Regions from separate parts of the Pelotomaculum sp. FP genome, predicted to be linked through region 2. Evidence: riboswitches for the same ligand, from Rfam matches in the RefSeq annotation. Region 2 holds a riboswitch; the other holds the start of a gene.
The links. Region 2 has a riboswitch for cyclic di-GMP ahead of Psfp_RS14495 (ATP-binding protein). Riboswitches for the same ligand answer to the same signal wherever they lie in the genome.

Region 1 (8,023 bases), on a different contig from region 2:
TTCCGTCCTCCCCTTTTTTAAGATAAATGGTGATCTCCAGCACCTTGACATGCACCGCCACTTGAAAGACAATGGTACCGTCGGGGAGGCGGACGAGTTCCGCGTCCTCGATCCCGGTCGTCCTTTCAATATCGACCTTGCAGCTTGCAAGCACGTTGCCGGCTTCGTCAAGGACGCTGATGGTATGGGAACCCTCGTCGACGTCAATAAAGATGAAGTAGCCCTGGCTGTCTGTCCTGGTATAGCGCGGGTCGCTGCGGAACTCAATGAGCCCGTAGGCAAAGGGTGTCCCGTCGGTGTAGACAACCCGGCCCATTAAATCAATGCGCTGCTCAACAGGGACCGTAACCTCCTCCTGCGGGGAAAAAAAGTGATACAGCCTGCCGATAAACCCCAGGACGGGGCGTTTCACCTGCACATCGGGCAGGTTTGATCGCAAAACGAAAACATGCCCGCCCGTGCTGATGTCACGGATGATCCCGTAGGTCGGCACGGCGGCGTACACCACGATGATGGTGATGATGACCGCCAGGATGAAGTTTTTGCGCCTTCGCTCCGCATTCTCGCTATTCATCGCCTGATCCACGATATCACCCCGGTCCCTGTCGCAGAGTTAAGGCCGGCAGAATTATTGTTATATGACTCTCTTTGGGAAGAAATGTAGCTGCAGCGCTATTCTCATATAACTCTCTTACGGAAGACGCAAATGCGCGCGCTTTGCGTCTTCCGTAAGAGAGCCGAAGCTCTCTTGTAAGGCGGATGAGTGTGTCTACGTAGTAGATCCAGGCTGACTGGATACAGGCGCAATCTGTTCTGCCTTGACAGAAACATTTAAAACATAGCTAGTACGAGTTGCGGCGTCCGCAGAGTTGTCGCCAAAGAGTGTGTCTGTACCATCATTTGATGCAAATGCAGCAGTATGTGCAGCATCATCTCCCTGTTCAGCGGCGTCAAACGCCCATCTCCACGTTACTTTTTGCTTAATTGTTGTGAGAGCGTCTTCGTCGGCTACACCGGATCTTTTGAAGGTGAAGGTATTGTCTGCAGGGTTTGCGGCTACTAATGTACCAGGTGTACTAGTATTAGTGTTTGCGACCAGCTGCTTTACAAATTCATTCTCTAAACCAGCCTCGTTCACCCAGTTGCTTGAACCCTCTACCAGGTATTCGATGGGAAGACCGGCAGCGCTTCCAATATTCGTAAAGTCTACTGTTACTTTGGCGTCAACGTCCGAGAGGAAAGTCATTTGAATATAAAAATCATCGTTTACGCCGGGAGCGATAATGTAATCTCCGTTTGCTCCGTTTTGTCCATTAATGTTTGTTGAATAAAGATGACTGAATAAATCTAAAGGCTGCACCGCACTGTCCAGAGAAGCGAGAGAGTTCCCGTTTGTTCCGCCTAAAGCTTCAAACTGCCACCTTGCGATCAAGGCAGTATCCGCCCCTGCATACTCGCTGGTATACTTAGCGAAGGTGCCGCCCATCATTGCTGTGGAAATCATGCAGAGCACCAGCAGCAGTACGGCGGCTCTGACGGTTTTGCTTGAGTTTTTCATTGGTTTATCATTCCTTCCCTCATTTATTTTTTTAGGCTGTTTCTTTGGATAAATTCCTTCCGTGCTATATGAGTGCATTTTGCCGCTTTGACCTTGGCGCCGCTCATCACTCCTCTCAATTCATCAATCAATTATATTTCGTTTATTAAAAAAACGGCCGGGTTGCTATCTTTCAGCAACCCGGCCGCCATAGCTGATTTGCTTTAGGCCCGTCGGTTTTGCGCCCCCGCCTTTCGGCGGGTTAGCCCTTAAAACAAGCGGTGTTAACATTCTACTATAATTCAATTTTTTTATCTCCGCCCTTTGCCGCCCGCAGCGCCGCCAGCTCCGCTTCCAGCTGGGCTTCGCGGTCCGCTTTTTTCCTGTTGCGCCTGTTGCGCGACGTTATATCGTAAAGGATAAACAAGCAAAGGGGTGTTATAACAAAGAGCAGCATGCCGAGAGGCGTCTGCAGGAACATGGCAAACCTGCCGACCCCGGCAGCGCGCCAGAGGTAGATGCCCTCCAGGTCCGACACGCTCACCGCCTTGGCGTCGGCGCCGGTGTTGGCGTCGCCCTTGGTGAGGAAGGTTAAACCGTCCTCAGTCCGGACGTCGGTCACCCTGTGGGTAACGACCGTGTTCTTTTCGGCGCGGAAGGCGATAATATCGTCTTTGACAATTTGCTCCGGCGCTACTACCTTAGTCACAATGAGGTCTCCCGCCAGAATTGTCGGCTCCATGGAACCGGAGAGGACGATAAAGGGCTTATACCCAAAAAAATCAGGGACCTTATCCGGATATATGTATGACCTTATAATAAACGTCACATTAACGATCAAAACCAGCACAAGAAATGCACAAACAGTGACGCCAATAACGGATATTGCTTTCCCCAAAGCTGTTTTCGGCACCTTTTCCTCTCCCACTGCCAATAACCCCCTGTTAATATTTTAGATTGTAAATTATTCTATCATAATTATCCATCTCCTACATAAAATGTTTTTCTTTTTACAATAAAAAGCCGGGTTGCAATAATGCTTATCAGCAACCCGGCCGCCTTAGCTCGCATGCTTTAGGCCCGTCGGCTTTGCGCCCCCGCCTTTCGGCGGGTTAGCCCTATTATTAGTTTATGTATATTTTTTATGAAAAAGACTTCTTTTTCTGACTCAATGATCAAATAAAAACGGCTAAGTTGCTGCAACCTTTATTAGCAACCCAGCCACCCTAGCTTCCATGCTTTAGGTCCGTCGGCTTTGCGCCCCCACCTTTCGGTGGGTTAGCCCTGCAAAAAAATGTACTGCTATATTACCTATGTCATTTTACTATAATCAACCTCAATATGCAATATTTTTTTATTAAAGAAATATATCAAAAAACAGCTAAGAGTTAGCTAACCAGACAGCCGTCCACCAGACGCAGGACCCTGCCGCAGGCGTCCGCCACCCGCTGGTCGTGGCTGGCCACCAGCACCGTCTTCCCCATTTGATGCAAACTTTTCAGCAGTTCGATGATGCCCGCGCCGTTGGCCGAGTCCAGGTTCCCCGTGGGCTCGTCCGCCAGGATCAGCTCCGGGTCCAACAGCAGCGCCCTGGCGATGGCCACCCGCTGCTGTTCACCGCCGGAGAGCTCGCCGGGCAGGCGCTTTTCGGCGCCATTCAGGCCCACCCGGCGCAGCAGCTCCCGCGCGCGGTCGCGTGCGCGACGGCCGTATCCTTCAGGTATTGACGGGGCCAGCACATTCGAAAGCGCGCTCAAGGTGGGCAGCAGGCAGTAGGATTGAAAAACAAAGCCTACCTTTTCCCGCCGGTAGCGGCAGAGCGCCGCCTCGCCCAGACCCGCGATATCCTTGCCGGCGACCATGACGCGGCCGCGGCTGGGCCGGTCCAACGCCCCCAGCAAATTTAACAAGGTAGTCTTGCCGCCCCCGGACGGGCCGGTCACGGCCACAAAGTCTCCCCGGTCAATATCCAGCCGGTCTACAGACAGCGCCCTGACCGCGGAAGATCCCCGCCCGTAAATACGCTCCACATTTCTAAGCGATATCAATATATCCGCCATCGAAAGACTCCTTCCGTCTAAAAGCCGTCCCCGTTGTCAACCACGCAGGATTTCCGCCGGGGCGGCGCGGTTGGCCCGCCAGGCCGGGTAAAGGCCACCCGCCGCGCCGACCAGAACGCCGCAGGCGCAAACCAGCGCGGCCACCCTTAAGCCCGGCGCGCCGATGTCGATGGCCAGGTACTCCTTGACCGCAACCAGTCCGCCGTACCCCAGGGCAACCCCGAGCCCCGCGCCGAGCAGGCTTAAAGTTATGGACTCCACCAACACCATGCAGGCTATGTCCCACGGAGTCCAGCCGAGGGCCTTGAGAATGCCGAACTCGCGCCTGCGCTCGACCACCGACAGCAGCATCACTACCATGATCGTAAGGCTGCCGGCCGCTACCGCCACAGATGAGACCGCCAGGAAAAACTGCTTCAGGACGCGGAGCACGCTGTTTAGCGGGAGCAGCAGTTCCCGCGGCGCCACGACCTGCACCTCCGGCTTTTTCCCGCTCAGGCGCTCTTCAATCTCCCGGGCGGCCTCCTCGACGTATTCCATGCTCCCGACCTGGGCGCTGATGGCCGACAAACTGCCGGGCTTCAGGCCGCCGATATCCCGGGCCAGTTGCTCCGTGCCGCTGAAACCGCCGTCCAGCAGTTCGTTGCCGGTACGGTAAACGCCGACGACCTTAAGGTTCAGGTTGTCCGCTTCCTTACCGGGGACCTCAAACGTATAAACGCCGCCGATTTGATAGGTAACGTTTAAGAACGCAAGGTACTCCAACAGGCTCTTGCCGATTGCCACCTCATCGTCACGGGCGGGCGCAGTCCCTTCTATAATTCTCTGAAAAGGACCGATCTCCGTCCTCGTTTCATTCACTCCGTACCCGAACAGCGGCAGGACCATCGTTGCCCCTGCCGGTCGCAGGATGTTTGTAACCTGTCCCGTCACATTATTTACGTTGGGCACGTCCTTAATAATATCAATGTAGGAAACCGGAATAGAGGAGGAGCCGATACCCTGCAGCAGGCCGCCGAACATAGAACCCTTTTGGGTAATCGTGATCTGGCCCGCCAGGTTGGAAAACGTCGTTTCCACCCGTTTCTCCATCCCGGTCGTCACGGAAAAGAGGAAGGTCATCAGGGCGCAGCCAAAGGCCACCCCGAGTACCGCCAGGGCGGCCACAGCTTTTTTGCGAAAAGCGTTGCGGATGGAAAACAGCAGCAGGGACAAAGGCAACAACTCCTAAAATTTCTTTCTTCTCCGGTTTTTCGGGCAGGATCCGGCTGTGAAAACAAGAATATACATTTTCAATAATTTACTGAAAAGGATGCTACTATTTTATCATGATCCGCAAAAAGAAAAAGAAAAATCTCATTGCTTTCGTGCTGGAAATGATGAATTAAAAAAGCCCTTCAATCACAAAGGGCGTTAATCGTCTTTCAGCAGGGTTTCAAGTTGTTTGGCCCAGCTTCTGTACTTTTGCAGCGCCTTTTGTTCAGCCTGCAAAGGGTCCATTGAGCCTACTTCTATAAAATAATTAACCTGCAGCAGCCAATCGTCCATTATCTCTTTAAAGAGTTTTTTTATTTCAACCTTAACCTCATTATTCATCTTAGTCTGATCACCGTTTAAAAGGTTTTTTATCATCATCCAAGATCTTCTTATTCCATATTTATATTGCCTCTATCACACATTATTCCCCACAAGAAAAAATTGACCCGGTTTATTGGGAGTTATAATAAACCGGATCGAGTTTTGAGAGGAGCTCAAAACGAAAACCTGAAAACACAAATAATTCGCCTGGTATGAGTACGGTACAATAGAAGGCACTACGTCCACGGGCCAGCCATGACCAACCCCTTGAATGGACTAAAGCGGAAAGATGGAGTCGATTATAAGTTAGCAATATTAAAGCTGATTGTCTATGCTTATTGTCAAAAAATAGTAGAATCGCGTCTAACTATTACAAAATCTTGTCTGGATTTTCCATTGACTAAAAGTTTATGACAACAACCCCGTCCCCTTGACAGTCCCTGATATATAGCAACAGGAACGAATTTGATATATTAACATATTATGTAATTAAGCATGTATCAGGGAGTGAATTCAGATGAGCGAAGGTTTTTCAAATATTAATGAGGGGAGCAGCAGAGAAAAGGCCGTGGATTTGAACATTACTATGCTGGCATCATGCGAAATTGGGCCGGCCTCCGCACGGCAGCGCCAGCAAGAGGCGTTTCAAGTCCGCCAGGAAGCGGCCCTTTTTCAAAAGGACCTTCCCCTCCCGGGCCATCCATGCAACGGTGATGAAATTGTTTTTCCAAACAAAATCGGCAACTATTCCAAGGGGTTGCCGCACAATCAGTTGGGTGAGGTTAACCTCAATGCCTATCAGGACTTCATCAGGGCTTTAAGCACCGGTAACCCGGACGATTTTGAATTTATACCCCTGGGAGGCGTTGCCAAGCTCACCAACCCCCAGGCCGCTTATGCCTTTGAGATGGCGGGACCTGATTCCCACCATTTAGGTATGATTGCGCCGCCGGCCTTCAGCAGCGCCTGGCTTGCCGGTGAAATGGCCGAACTTTACTGGCAGGCGCTAACCCGGGATGTGCCTTTCAATGCTTATGACACCGATCCGCTCACTATCGCGGCTGCTGCGGATCTATCGAAATTCTCGGATTTTCGCGGGCCTAAAATCAATGGCGCCGTTACCACGGGAACCTTGTTCCGCGGGAATACGCCCGGTGACCTGGTGGGGCCCTATATTTCCCAGTTCCTGTGGAAGGACTTTGTCCTGGGGTCTACGCCCTTTGTCCAGCGGTATCGCACTACGGTGGCCGGCGATGACCACCTGACCGGGTATGAGGAATGGTTGAACAACCAGAACGGACTTGCTCCGACAACTATGAATCAATTCGACCCCACGCCCCGCTACATCCGCAACGGCCGCGATCTGGGCAAATATGTGCACCGGGATTTTCCCTTCCAGAGTACTCTCGTCGCTTGTTTGATCCTGCTCGGCCTTGGACAGGTCGCACTGGCCCAAACCAACCCCTATTTGCGTTCGGCAACCCAGATTGGTTTTGCCACCTTCGGCACCCCAAATATTCTGGATTTCGCGGCCCGGGCAGGGCGGGCATCCCAGGTGGCGGCTTGGTTCCAGAAATTCCTGGTGCATCGCCGGCTGCGTCCCGAGGAGTTCGGAGGGCGCGTCCAAAACCGCCTGACGGGCGCCGCCAACTACCCGATTAATCCGGAGCTGCTCAATTCACAAGCGGTTTCCGAAATCTTCGACAGGTTTGGCTCCTACCTGCTGCCCCAGGCCTATGCGGAAGGCTGCCCGACTCATCCGGCCTATCCCGCCGGTCACGCCTGCTTTGCCGGAGCCGGGGTCACGATGTTGAAGGCGTTCTTCAAAGAATCCTTTATTATCCCCAACCCGGTTGTGGCCAGTGATGATGGCCTCACACTGTTGCCTTACGCAGGGCCGCCTTTGACGGTAGGCGGGGAATTGAACAAACTGGCCGCCAATATCGCCGTTGGCCGCGATACCGCAGGCATCCACTGGCGTTCTGACGCCAGTGAAGGCCTCAAACTAGGTGAAGCGGTGGCTATCGGGATCCTGCAGGATTACAGAAGGACCTTCAATGAGGATTTTAGCGGCTTCTCCTTCACCAAGTTTGACGGCGCCACCGTAATCATCTAAGTCCAAGGGGTCAGGCTTGAACAAAGTATAGCCTGACCCCATTCCTAAAGAGCGTATTTGCGGCGGAACCTCTGCAGAATAAATAAATGATCAACAGCAGGTACATGCCCATGAGGGCAAATCCTTCCACCTTGTTATGAGACAACCCATTTGCTAAACGTGGCGGCACGAATTTTAGTTCGAGTTCATACTGATTTGCCTTTTTTGGAGCTCTATGAGGCCAAGCACTTTTAAAGCCTGATACTCTTCCGGGGTTAAACGTGACATTAAAGCGGATTTTATTTGGTTCTTTTCTGCGGTGGTAACGCCACCGTCAGCCATCTTGATAAAACCATTCAGTTCAGACATTGAAAACTTGGTCAATAAAAATTTTAAAGCTTCTTCAGTTGTAGCAAAAACAAGCTGACTGTTTGTGCCGGTTTGGGGAAGGTCGCTCGCATCGGGAGCATTGGGAACAGCATCGGGAACAGCATCGGGAACAGCATCGGGAACAGTACCGGTGTTGGGCTGTTGCTTTCTCAAATTCTGGAGGGCTCCGGCTCCCAGTTGCTCCTCAATGGTTTTTTGAACTTTGGGGTCTTCAATCAATTGATCTATCTCGTCCTTCGACAATACCTGATTGGCTATCTTATCAATTACTACTTCCGAGCCATATTTAAGGCCAAGCTTATATCCCCCTGCAATCACAATAAGAATTATGATTAACGCAAACAATAACTTTTTCATGACATT
Region 2 (8,023 bases):
GTCACAACCATACCAAAAGTTGGTGATCAGTTCACGGAATTTTACATTTTAGGCTCCGGCGGGAAGGCAGAGTTTTACCCCCGGGATATAAAAACAGGTGAGGAGAAGGAGGTTATCCTGGGAACTGTTAACCACGAATACCGTCCGGTCTCCTATACAGCTGAGGTAAGAATGGACGGTTATGTAAAGACACGACTCGGCCCTTTTCAATTAAACCATGAGGAGGAAAATGAAGAGCCCGTTAGCTTCAGTGTTGATGAGCCCCATGAGAATCTGAAGGTAGAGTTTTTATTATTTAAAGACGGGGAGAGCGCCCCCTATCGCTCCCTGTATTTGTGGGTGAACGTCCATGAGTAGATTTCAAGTACACATCCAAAGATGGGTTCCTGTTTTCAGAGGCAATGTTTCCAATAAGGATCATTTTTTTATGTGGTTGTATGCGCTCGCCGTCACTGCCGCGGAGATTGTCACAGCCTACTACAACCCGCTGTACGGAATCGCCTGGCATGTGGTTTTGCTGGTGGCCTTGCTTGTACATGCTTCCCTGGCCTATAACCAGACCATAAACCTGGTCTATTTAGCACTATCCCTGGCTCCATTGATCCGGATCATGAGCCTGTCCATGCCGTTAATTGGCGTTCCGCCCATGTACTGGTACCTGATCATCAGTCTTCCGCTCTTTGCCGCCGCGGCATACGTGATGAGGTTTGCCGGATTCAAGCCAAGGGAGGTCGGGTTGACCGTAGGCAACTTACCCCTTCAGTTGCTGGTGGCTTTCCTTGGTGTGCCGCTGGGACTGATGGAATACCTGATTTTAAAACCCGCTCCTCTGGTACCGGAGTTTACTTTGCAGTATGTATGGCTTCCGGCGCTGATCCTGCTTGTCAGTACCGGGTTTTTGGAAGAATTTATCTTTCGCGGGGTTATGTATCGTACGGCTGTGGAGACATTGGGCAGGTGGTACAGCATAATCTATTTCAGTTTCATATTCGGGGTGCTGCACATCACCCACCGTTCACCCGTGGACCTGGTTTTCGTTTTTGCCGTTGCGCTTCTTTTTTCCATGATCGTCGGCTTTTTTAGATCCCTTTTGGGGGTCTCCCTGGCTCACGGATTAACGAATATCGGTTTATACATCATTTGGCCATACCTTTTAAGATAAAAAAGTTTCATGGAGAAAAAGTTCAAATGACTCAAGTATTTTTTTTACTGTCTTTTTTTGCAGCCCCAAATCAAGATGCCATCTGGATGAAAGCCATAGTAAGAGGTTAAAGCTGCCGCTTGTTGACACCTCTTACTATGGCTTCTCCTTTAACTTTAGGATAAGCCTCAATTTTATAAACTTAAATTATTGGATAACGCTTTATTTTTTCCATGTAAGGTTTTTATAGTAAAGAAAGCAAATTCAATAGGTGAGAGAGAGGGAAAAAAAATTTTTCTTGCGACCCTCAAAACCAAATGATAGGAGCGTATAAAATTAATATAATTAGAATAGTTAATTTGCTCTGGAAATAATTAGTATGATTTTCATGATTTGCATGTTGGAAATATAAATATTCTCCTAAATTCAAAAAGGTAAACTTGCCGAAAGGTAGGGGCACAAAGCTACGGGTCTAAAGCCGCGCATTATTTTAGAAAAAGCGCCGGGGCCATGATCGCCGGGCCGCTGAAGGGAAAAGCTGCTAATTTCTTTAATAGCAAAATTCCGTTGCCGGCGATCCGGAAGCGGTTTTTTTTTCGCTAAATATGTTGTATGCAAATCCAGACAAGAAAATGTAACTTTTAGACAAGATAATGTAGCTTCTAGACATGGTGGGCAGGAGCCGGCTCCTTTTTAAATAAATAAATGAAAGAGGTAGCCCTTTGGACACGATGACTCTCTTTTCACTGTTAATGGTTTCGTTTCCTGAAGCGATCCTGGTGGCGATCCTGGGATTTCTACTGGTAGGACTCAGGCCCTGGTGGCGCGATTTACTTATAATAGGGGCCTTACAGGCGGGTTTTTCTTATATCATCCGGCTCTTGCCGGTGCCTTTCGGGCTGCACTCAATTCTTGAAATATTTTTATACATACTGAATATTCGTCTGGTTACCCATCTGCCATACAGGATAATTTTACTTATATCTTTACTTGGACTGATCTTTTACGGTTCAGTGGAAACGGTAACGATACCATTCATGTTGCATATTACAGGTTTTTCATTGCTTGATGTTTTGAATCATACTTATATAAGAATTTTTTTCTTCCTCCCTCAGGCACTGGTCATGCTGATATTTATAGCAGCCTGTAAAATTTTTAATATCTCTTTAATCGGTTATTCTCAAGAATATGGTCGTTCAGGTCGGCTATCAAAAAAGGAATTTCAACATTATTTAAAGGAAGACATAATAAACAAACAAAATCTTCTTGTCTTTGTGGTTGTTCTCCTGCCCGTGCTTCTGCTGGTTATTTTAAACAGCTCTTTTAATGCTTTCAGATTGAATATATTTTCTGAAGAGCACATTAATATTTTTACCGGGCTCATTGGAATATTCATTAGTGTTTTGACGGTACTATCCACGGTAGCCGTCAAAAAAATCGGACAGTATGTGGAAAAGGAATACGAGGCTAAGAGAGCGGAGGAAAATTTAAAACAGATCAAACAATTGATTGACTCTTCCAGAAAGCAGAGACATGATTTCCACCATCAGTTGCAGACCATTTACGGACTGCTGGAAAGCGGCTCCTATGATCTAGCACGGGATTATATTGGCAGAGTATTCGGTGACATATCCAAAAACGTGGAATTGATCAGAACTGATAATTTTACGATCAGCGCCCTTCTCTACACGAAGATAGGTATGGCCGAAGCCAGAAGCATAGAAATGGAAATAAGCATTGAATGTAGCCTTATAGAAATACCTTTAACTCCTCATGAAGCAAGCTCCTTGCTTGGAAATTTGATTGATAACGCTCTTGAGGCAGTGGAAGATAAAACAGGTGGATTAAGGCAGGTAAATGTGAAATTAACCCGTGAACAGGGGGCATACGTAATTAGTATTAGCAATACAGGGAACCCTATCGCCCCCGAAATGAGACCTACTATTTTCAAACCCAATTTTACCACAAAAAAGGCTCACTCAGGTTTGGGCTTGCCAATTGTTAAAGATATCGTAACCAAACACAGGGGCAGCATCGAAATAAGCAGCGACACTGAAAAAACGACCTTTACCGTTGCAATACCTATCAAAAAATGAGGTGTGTTGAATGAATCTAAACCATCTGGCCGGAGGAGCTGCAAACTACCTGTCTAAGGAACTGGCGCTGGATGCTGGTAAAATCGATACTCTACGCTTTGGCCTGGAAATTATTTTTGGCACTTTCATAAAAGGGGTTACCCTTATCAGTCTGGCCCACTTTCTTGGAATACTTCCCGAAGTGACATTTGCAATGGTTTCCGGGGCTCTTTACCGGCTCCTCAGCGGCGGAGCCCACTGCAGCGGGTATTGGAGGTGCCTTACTCTGGGCGTTTTGATTTATCTTGGAGCTGGAGAACTAGGTTTCTCCCTGAAGCGTTATTTATCAACAGATTTCCTGGTATATTCGCTGCTAGCCGGATATTTACTATCTTCCCTTTGCGTTATTGCCTGGGTGCCGGGGGAAGTACCTTTTAAGAATATTAGAGATATATCCAAAAGAGTCATGTTTAAAATTCTTTCACTAATCTATCTTAGTTTATGGCTAGGGGCAAGTATTATTGTTGTCCACCATTTCAACTCATCTCTTGCCTTGGCAGGTCTTATTGCCGTCATTACCCAGACAGTAAGTTTTTCTCCACCAGGCTACAAGGCGGTCCACCAATTAGATAGCCTTTTGGCAGGATTTTTTAAGGAAAGGAGGTGCTCAGCTCATGATGCGGGCTATTAAAAAATTAATGTTTACACCTATCGTTATGGTTGCCCTGTTAGTCGCCGCCGCCGGAGTTAAGCCGGCTAGTTTCTTTTGGTTATACCAGCCTGCTCCCCCTGCAAAGTCTGAATAAAGGACGGGGAAATTTCACATGAAAATAACTGTCTTGATTGCTGAAGATGACCCGGACATGCGTCATGTGATCAGAAAAGTAGTTGAAGAAGTTGAAGATGTAAGAGTTATTGGTGAGGCCGGGGATGGGCTGGAGGCATCAAAGCTGATTGAAGAATTATCGCCTCAAGTAGTTTTTGTAGATATCGATCTTCCGGGGAAAAATGGTGTTGAACTGGCCCAGGAAACATTCGATATCAACCCCCGGACCTTTATTGTATTTGCCACAGCTTCCAGCGAATTCAGAGGGGAAGCCTTTGATGTCTATGCTTTTGATTACCTCGTCAAGCCTTTTAAACTGAACCGGGTTCGGCAGACAATGGAAAGGATCAAACTGGTTCTGTCCGGAAAAGTCGCTGGCAGGCCAAGGTCTAACTTAAAGAATTTTAATAAAGATGTAAGCAGGAAACAATTTTTTAGAAATGACAACAGACTTGTTTATTTGAACCTTGATGATATCATCTACGTCACCAAGGAAAGCCGTAAGTCCAAGATCTATTTTGTCGGCGGTCAAGTTCAAACAAACGATAAACTCTCTGTTCTTGAAGAGAAGTTGGCAGGATACCCATTCTTCAGAAGCCATAGCGGGTTCATTGTAAATTTAAAGATGGTGAAGGAGCTTATTCCAACCGGAAGAAGCAGCTATGAAATGGTTATGGAAAACACAAAGCAAAGACCGTTAATAACAGTTGAAAAATTTAAAGAACTTGAAGAATTGACAAATGCCAAACTTCCAAAGAGCAGTTGAAGGGTTCTACGCGGACCCTTCTTTTTTTGTCAATTGGTGTATAAACAAGGTATTGTAAGAATTAGACAAGGTTTTGCTATTTTTAGACAATAAATATGGACAATCAATTTTAATATTGCTAACTTTAGACTAGCTAATATATGTAATAGGAGGGTAATCCAATGGGTCCGGCCAATAAAAATGGTTTGTGAGGAAGCCAAGGAAGCTTACGATAATGCTCCTCCGAATTCAGACTATACGAACCACCGTCTAATCTCAAAATCATATATATGTAAAAAGTAAAGCTTACCTGCTGGTGCAATAGTATTTTTTATTAAATTAAAACTATTTTCGTTTATATCAACTGTTTTTATCGAAATCATTATCACAAGAGTTAATTAAATTAATAAGGAGGTAAAAGATGAGAATGATTCTGAGAAAACAAGTAACTGCGTTAATGCTATGCACACTCATGGTTTTCAGCGTAACTTTCACCCTGGCGTTGCCAACGGCCCAGGCCGGCACCGTTAACGATGTGGGAAAACAATTGGAAAAGGTTTACGATCAACTGGTCCTGGATGCTGGCGGCAAGAATGATGTGGCTGCTGCTCAGGTAAAGCTCGCCAATCTGAACAGGGATCCTAATAGTGCGCCATGGCCGGATGTTTTCGCCATATTACTGACTGACCAAGTAATGACCAGGCTGGGCGGAGAGGTCGCGGCCAAGAACAAAATAATTGATTTTGTGTGCGATCTTGCTGCTGTCCAATATTCCGCCAATAAAGGCGATCTAAGAAAAAATATGGAGAAATTTAAGAAAAAACATGCTTCTACGGTCACAGCGCTGTTCGGAAGCGACTTCACCATCGACTACCTGTATGACTATTTACAGGCTGCCAAAGAGGAGGTCCCAAACGTTATCACTAATGACGTTTCAGGTTTAATTGCACTTGCCTCCGGAGACTACAGGCAGATACGTAATAGCGTGAAAGGATGGCTCCGGGATGCCTTGACAAAAGCTGCAACCGGTCAATACAGTCTCTTCGAGAACAAACTCGGCGCTTTAGGATGGAGCATCGACAAACTGACTGATGCCAAGGACCTTGTCAGCGCCCAAGTGGATCCTGGCTATGCCGGTGAGATTGCTCTCATGAAAGCATACGTCCGGTCAGAAACTCACTTCCTGAAAGACGAGAAACAGTGGGATCATAACATTAATATGAAAGCCGGTAACACGTTGCCATTAAAGCTGTCGATTTTTGGCTTCCCCCTGGCCGGATATGTTTTACACTGGAAAGTAGATGATATCAGTGCTGCAACAGTGAATGATTCAACAAAAACTTTGACAGCGGTGACCAAGGGCAAAACAAAGCTCCAGGCATATTTGAATAACCCTGATACTGATTGGGTCTACCAGGGGACTGTCCATGTAACCGGAGGTGGCGGCGGTTCCATCAAATAGCCTATCTTCTTAGACTTGCCGGCTGCGGGGAATTCATCCGCTCCGGAAGTTATCCTGCTGACGTACTAGATAAGATCTTGAATGCTGGTATCATCCCGTTATCGATAGTGTTTGTATCCCTCGTGTTTGTCAAAGTATAAAACGTCCTTTAAAAAGCCGGTGTTGAAAGGAACTGTCTGTATGAATTATGACGTCATTGTGATTGGTGGAGGCCCGGCTGGCTCTGAGACAGCACGACTTATTGCTGAAAAGGGTTATAAGGTGCTGGTAGCCGAGGAACACCGGAAAATTGGCGAGCCCATACAGTGTGCGGGGCTCATCAGTCTGAGAACGTTGCAAACCGCAGTTATGCCGGTTGGCATCATCATCAACCAAATCAACGGCGCTTTTGTCCACTCTCCGGGCGGAGAAGTACTAACGATCAGAGACCAAGGTGGATACGCTTTTGTAATCGATCGGTCGGAATTTGACCGTAAGTTGTCGGAAAGAGCTCAGTGTGCCGGCGCGGAAATTCTGACCGGGATTAGGGCTAGTATAGGCGAATTTTTTTCCGGTGGGGCCAGCGTAAAATTAAAATCTCGTGGTGGAGAGTCTATAGCAAAAACCCGTTTGCTGATCGGGGCCGACGGGTCCAAATCCCATGTTGCCCGCCGGATCAATGCTCCGCAAGCTGAGGATGTGATCCGTATGTATGCAGCCGAAGTGGAGCTAAAGTGCCTGGAAAAAGATATGGTTCACATCTTCCTGGGTAGGGAAATCGCACCGGGTTGGTTCGGATGGGTTATACCGGTGGACGAAAAATACGCAAGGGTAGGGATCGGTGTAAGCGGGAAGGGCAAGCACCCAATATCTTACTTTAACAGGATCGTGGAGACCTATCCTGGAATTTTTAAGGGTATGAAAATTGTCCGCGCCACGGGTGGCGTTGTTCCCATTGGTTTGCTTCCCAGAATGTATGGCGAGAGAACCTTGCTGGTGGGGGACGCTGCCTGCCAGACCAAACCCATATCGGGGGGAGGGCTGTATCTTGGGTTGCTGGGTGCGGAAATCTGCGCCAAAGTGGCAACTAAGGCACTCTCAAAAGGAAATCTATCGCCAGAGTTCCTTTCAGAGTATCAATGGCTATGGGAGAGGGAGATGGCGGACGAAATACAGATAGCCCTCAGGCACAGAAATATTTTCCTTACTATGTCCGACAAGGAAATGGACCAATTAATCCGGTTCTTCAGCCATCCCTTATGGCAGAGTGTAATATCCAGATACGGTGATGTCGACTATCCATCGAGGTTGGCAGGCAAACTATCCTTTGCCAGACCCTGGGCAGAGAAATTTTTTATGGCAGGGTTTAAAAAGATACTGAACTACTGCTCAGCAGCTCGTGCATAGAAAAAGTAGAGTGGTATGTATAATATAAGATATGCAAAAGGCACTGTTTATGCGGTGCCGTTTTGTTTTATATCTGGTAAATTTACATTATATCCCAGGTGTGGTCCGTAGAATTATTTTTTGCGGCAATCCGTTTTGTGTAGGAGATATTCTTTAGCAGGAGTGAGCGGAATGAAACTTAAGAATATCCAGTGGGCGCTGGTCCTTATAATCCTTATACTCCTTATACTCCTTATACTCGGAGTAACATTGGCCTTGCAGTTGCGTGTTGCCAGAAACATGCAGAGTGAGGGTATACGGAGAACAGAGGAATTATCTAGCCAGGTTGCCACGACCAAGAAGGAGTGCGATGCGTTGCAGGCGGAGGTGTCCAGGATAAGCGCGCAAC

Region 1: it holds a riboswitch for cyclic di-GMP, as region 2 does, so the genes downstream of both, Psfp_RS11910 (signal peptidase I) here and Psfp_RS14495 (ATP-binding protein) in region 2, are expected to answer to the same signal.

Annotation. Positions count from the first base shown of each region.
Region 1 covers NZ_QFGB01000027.1:38,378-46,400, forward strand. Annotated here, with positions in the region: gene Psfp_RS11900 (hypothetical protein) at 1-574, opposite strand, end outside; gene Psfp_RS11905 (hypothetical protein) at 770-1,636, opposite strand; cyclic di-GMP riboswitch class I at 1,730-1,815, opposite strand; gene Psfp_RS11910 (signal peptidase I) at 1,833-2,465, opposite strand; cyclic di-GMP riboswitch class I at 2,580-2,665, opposite strand; cyclic di-GMP riboswitch class I at 2,746-2,831, opposite strand; gene Psfp_RS11915 (ABC transporter ATP-binding protein) at 2,926-3,597, opposite strand; gene Psfp_RS11920 (ABC transporter permease) at 3,634-4,812, opposite strand; gene Psfp_RS11925 (hypothetical protein) at 5,011-5,232, opposite strand; gene Psfp_RS11930 (vanadium-dependent haloperoxidase) at 5,762-7,291, shown strand; gene Psfp_RS11935 (hypothetical protein) at 7,466-8,017, opposite strand.
Region 2 covers NZ_QFGB01000040.1:4,027-12,049, forward strand. Annotated here, with positions in the region: gene Psfp_RS14485 (DUF1616 domain-containing protein) at 1-357, shown strand, start outside; gene Psfp_RS14490 (type II CAAX endopeptidase family protein) at 428-1,162, shown strand; cyclic di-GMP riboswitch class I at 1,565-1,671, shown strand; gene Psfp_RS14495 (ATP-binding protein) at 2,029-3,237, shown strand; gene Psfp_RS14500 (accessory gene regulator B family protein) at 3,248-3,907, shown strand; gene Psfp_RS14505 (cyclic lactone autoinducer peptide) at 3,915-4,022, shown strand; gene Psfp_RS14510 (LytTR family DNA-binding domain-containing protein) at 4,041-4,808, shown strand; gene Psfp_RS14515 (hypothetical protein) at 5,209-6,249, shown strand; gene Psfp_RS14520 (NAD(P)/FAD-dependent oxidoreductase) at 6,430-7,635, shown strand; gene Psfp_RS21765 (DUF881 domain-containing protein) at 7,807-8,023, shown strand, end outside.